One region of the Arthrobacter sp. NPDC056493 genome, then DNA from elsewhere that is predicted to be linked to it. Evidence: predicted binding sites of a transcription regulator. Region 1 holds the regulator's gene; the other holds the start of a gene.
The links. Region 1 encodes HrcA, which represses chaperone genes, less so after heat shock. Its sites were predicted from a motif close to TTNGCACTCGNNNNNNNCGAGTGCNAA; they were not measured.
Positions count from the first base shown of each region.

Region 2: the regulator HrcA is predicted to act here: its motif matches at 929-955, upstream of groL (chaperonin GroEL).

Region 1 covers NZ_JBHTSL010000006.1:21,777-24,172, forward strand. Annotated here, with positions in the region: gene dnaJ (molecular chaperone DnaJ) at 1-998, opposite strand, end outside; gene hrcA (heat-inducible transcriptional repressor HrcA) at 1,057-2,070, opposite strand; gene ACFQ50_RS04040 (DUF3097 domain-containing protein) at 2,284-2,396, shown strand, end outside.
Region 2 covers NZ_JBHTSL010000037.1:8,777-11,172, forward strand. Annotated here, with positions in the region: gene ACFQ50_RS15185 (ABC transporter substrate-binding protein) at 1-843, shown strand, start outside; gene groL (chaperonin GroEL) at 1,134-2,396, shown strand, end outside.

The sequences.
Region 1 (2,396 bases):
AGCTTGGACGGCGTTTCCACCTGCAGGTGGACCCTGAGGTCACCGCGGCCATAGCCCCGCAGATGGGTAACTCCCAGGCCGCGGAGGGTGATGATCTCGCCGGACTGGGTGCCCGCCTTAACGTCGATCTCCTGCTTGCCGTCGAACGTTTCCAGGCTCAGTTCGGTGCCGAGGGCGGCGGCCGTCATGGGAATGTTCAAAGTCGCGTGGAGGTCGTCGCCCTCGCGGATGTAGGTGGAGTCGTTGTTGACCCGGATTTCCACATAAAGGTCGCCGGAGGGGCCGCCTGCGGGGCCCGCCTCGCCCTGCCCGGAGAGCTGGATCCGGGTTCCGGTGGCCACGCCGGCCGGCACCTTGATGGTCAGGGAGCGGCGGCTGCGGATACGGCCCTGGCCGCTGCACTCGTTGCAGGGGTCCTTGATGACCGTCCCGAAGCCCTCGCAGGAACCGCACGGCGCGGCGGTCATGACCTGGCCGAGGATGGAACGGACCGCCCGCTGCACCTGGCCGCTGCCGCCGCAGATATCGCAGCGTTCCGGGTGGCTACCCTCGCGGCAGCACGAGCCTTCACACGTGGGGCAGGTGACGGCTGTGTCCACTTCCAGCTTCTTGTTGACGCCGAAGACGGCATCGCGCAGGTCGATCCGGACGCTGATCAGCGCGTCCTGCCCACGGCGGACGCGGGACGCGGGCCCGGATGTTCCGCCCGCGCCGAAGAAGGTGTCAAAGATGTCCTGGAACGCGAAGCCCTGGCCGGCGTAGCCGCCGCCGAAGCCGTTGTCGGTGCCGTTCTCATTGCCGGTGGTGTCGTAGATCCTGCGCTTCTGCGGATCGGACAGCACCTCGTAGGCGTGGGTGACGGCCTTGAAGCGTTCGGCGGCGTCTTCCCCGGGGTTGACATCCGGGTGGAGGGAGCGGGCCAGCTTGCGGTAGGCCTTTTTGATCTCCTCGCCGGTGGCTTCAGCGGAGACTCCAAGAACGTCGTAGTGGCTGCTCAAAGTTCGTATCTCTTCCTGGTTGTACTGCCTGTGGTCAGAGGATGTCCGGGTCGTGCGGTCACGGGCCCAGAATCCTCGAAAGGTAGCGGGCCACCGCGCGCACGGCGGCCATGGTGGTGGGATAGTCCATCCGGGTGGGGCCAAGGATGCCCACCTTGGCGCTGGCGTCGGGGCCGTAGCCGGTGGCCACCACCGATGCCTCGGCCAGACCGTCGTAGGGGTTTTCCCGGCCGATGCTCACGGCCACGCCCCGCGGGTCCTGGGCCATGTCGCTCAGGAGCCGCAGCATCACCACCTGCTCCTCGAGGGCCTCCAGAACAGGTCCGATGCTGAGCGGAAAGTCCACGTTGGAGCGCGCGAGGTTGGCCGTTCCCGCGAGGACCATACGGTCTTCCCGGCTGTTGTGCGCCAGGCCCTCCAGCCCCTTGCCGAGGGCCATGGCAATGGGGCGCTCGGCGTGCGTGCAGCCGGCCACGACGGCGGCCAGGTGCTGGGGCAGGATGGCCACCGGCGTTCCGGCCACACCGGTCAGGAACCGGGTGCGGAGTGCGGCGAGCGTGTCGTCTGACAGGTCCTGTCCGGCGTCGACCACTCGCTGGTCAACCTTGCCGGAGTCGGCGATCAGCACGATCAGCACCTTCCGCGGCGCCAGCAGCACAAATTCAATGTGCCGCACCACGGCGCGGCTCAGGTGCGGGTACTGCACGACGGCGACCTGGTTGGTCAACTGGGACAGGAGCCGCGCCGTCCGGTCCAGGACGTCGTCAAGGTCCTCTGACCCCTCGAGGAGGGTCTGGATGGCGCGCTTCTCCGCCGGGGACAACGGCTTGACGGCTGAAATCTGGTCGACGAACAGACGGTAACCCTTGTCCGTCGGAATCCTGCCCGCGCTGGTGTGCGGGGCAGTGATAAGGCCCTCGTCCTCAAGGGCCGCCATGTCGTTGCGGATGGTGGCGCTGGATACGCCCAGATGGTGCCGTTCCACCAGGGCCTTGGAGCCGACAGGTTCGCGGGAATGGACATAGTCCTCCACGATGGCGCGCAGCACCTCAAGCTTCCGTGGTTCGCTCACAGTCCACCTCCTTTTGGCCTTGACCGCGCCGGGCGTTGATCCTGCCCGTAAACGCTGTGGTTAGCACTCGACATGCCTAAGTGCTAACAAGTCTAATATGAGTCGCCGCGTTGTTAGCATTGGTACCGCTCCGGGCGAAATTCCGGGCGCCTGTCCCCCGGCGGTATGCCCGCGGCCGGAGCGGCTCCCTCCTAGTGCAGAGCGGTGAACGAAATGCAGTACCAGACCTGGGGCCCGCAGGAGATCGCAGCGCCCGCCAAGAACAGCCTGCCTGAGGTTCCTGTGGAGCGCGGCATGGTGCTCGAGGACGTCCAGTCCGGCTGGGT
Region 2 (2,396 bases), on a different contig from region 1:
AGCAGTTACAAGAACGGCGGCTACTATTTCCGCACGGCCGCGGCGGACATTGCGCAGGCTCCCGTCCTGGTGAAGCTCGCCAGGGACGCCGGGGCCAAGAGCCTCGCGGTGCTCTACGAGGACGGCAACTACGGCCAGAATGTGTCTGCCGCCGTTTCCGCTGCCGCCAAAGCCAGCGGGCTGGACCCTGTCACCGTTTCCGGCTTCAAGGCGGGCGAGGCGCAGAAGTCCGCTGGCGGCGTCCGCGACGCAGCGCCGGACGCCGTCGTCGTCATTGCCCGCGACGGTGCGCAGGGAGCCATCGCCGAGCTCACCAATGCAGGAGTGCCGGGCAACAAGCTCATCCTCGCCGACGGTGCCTTCAGGCAGTACGGCTCAGCCCTCGGGTCGAGATCGCTGGAAGGAACGCGCGCCCTGGTGCCCGGCGTCTTTCCTTCAGCGCACTTCCAGGCCGAACTCGTGGCCATCGACGCGAAACTCAAGGACACAACGTTCGCGGCCGAGACCTATGATGCCGTGAACCTCGCGGCCCTGGCCGCCGCTGTGGCGGAGGACGACGCCGGTGCCTCCATTGCCGGTACGCTCAGCGCCGTCTCCGGCGGCACTGCCGGAAGCCGGGCGTCCGCTTCCCGGTCCGGCCAGCCGGCCGTCTGCTCGGCGTACAAGGACTGCCTCGCCGCGATCCGGGACGGCAAGGCCATTGACTACGACGGTGAGTCGGGGCCAGTCCGCTTCGATGCGAACGGCGACGTCACCGTCGCGAAGTACATGGTGTTCACCTATGGAGCCGACAATAAAGCCAAGCTCACGGGCAGCGAGGCCGCCGGAAGGTCCGCCGGCTGATCGCTGGCAGCGAATACTCCGCCCGTTTGCGGGATAAAACAAGCACATCTGCTTGCACTCTCCCCGGGGGAGTGCTAATTATTGATTAGCACTCCAGCGTGCCGACTGCTAAAGGGTCGTCCGGTTCCGGCCGGCACCACCCCGGCGGCGGCGCAAGGAGCGAAAGAAACACCTGGTTGGGGTGAGATCCGGACTGTCGGGCGTACAGAGGCCCGCGGAAAGGATCGTCCGTCGCGGGCACCGCAGCGAGGTTCCTTCTTAACGACTGTCCCGAAAGGACTACTGCCGTTATGGCCAAGATCATTGCATTTGATGAAGAGGCACGCCGCGGTCTTGAGCGGGGCCTGAACATCCTCGCCGACGCCGTCAAGGTCACCCTCGGCCCGCGTGGCCGCAACGTCGTCCTCGAAAAGAAGTGGGGCGCCCCCACGATCACCAACGATGGTGTCTCCATCGCCAAGGAGATCGAGCTGGACGATCCCTACGAGAAGATCGGCGCCGAGCTGGTCAAGGAAGTTGCCAAGAAGACGGATGACGTCGCTGGCGACGGCACCACCACGGCTACTGTCCTGGCCCAGGCACTGGTCAAGGAAGGCCTGCGCAACGTCGCGGCCGGCGCTGACCCGCTGTCCCTCAAGCGCGGCATCGAGAAGGCCGTTGAAGCCGTCACCACCGAGCTCCTGGCCTCCGCCAAGGAAATCGAAACCAAGGAAGAGATCGCGGCCACGGCTTCCATCTCCGCCGGTGACGACGAAATCGGCGCCCTGATCGCCGAAGCCCTGGACAAGGTGGGCAAGGAAGGCGTCATCACGGTCGAGGAGTCCAACACCTTCGGCCTCGAGCTGGAGCTCACCGAAGGCATGCGCTTCGACAAGGGCTACATCTCCGCTTACTTCGTCACGGACACCGAGCGCCAGGAAACGGTCCTTGAGGACCCGTACATCCTGATCGTCAACTCCAAGATCTCCAACGTCAAGGAACTGGTTGCTGTCCTCGAGAAGGTCATGCAGTCCAACAAGCCGCTGCTGATCATCGCCGAAGACATCGAGGGCGAGGCCCTGGCCACCCTGATCGTCAACAAGATCCGCGGCACCTTCAAGTCCGTCGCCGTCAAGGCTCCGGGCTTCGGTGACCGCCGCAAGGCGCAGCTGGCCGACATCGCCATCCTCACCGGTGGCCAGGTCATCGCCGAGGAAGTCGGCCTCAAGCTTGAGACCGCCGGCCTCGACCTCCTGGGCAAGGCACGCAAGGTTGTCGTGACCAAGGACGAGACCACCATCGTCGAAGGTGCAGGCGACGCCGACCAGATCGCCGGCCGCGTTTCCCAGATCCGCGCCGAGATCGAAAACTCCGACTCGGACTACGACCGCGAGAAGCTGCAGGAACGCCTGGCCAAGCTGGCCGGCGGCGTTGCAGTCATCAAGGCCGGTGCCGCAACGGAGGTTGAGCTCAAGGAGCGCAAGCACCGCATTGAGGACGCTGTCCGCAACGCAAAGGCTGCCGTCGAAGAAGGCATCGTTGCCGGTGGTGGCGTGGCCCTGATCCAGGCCGGC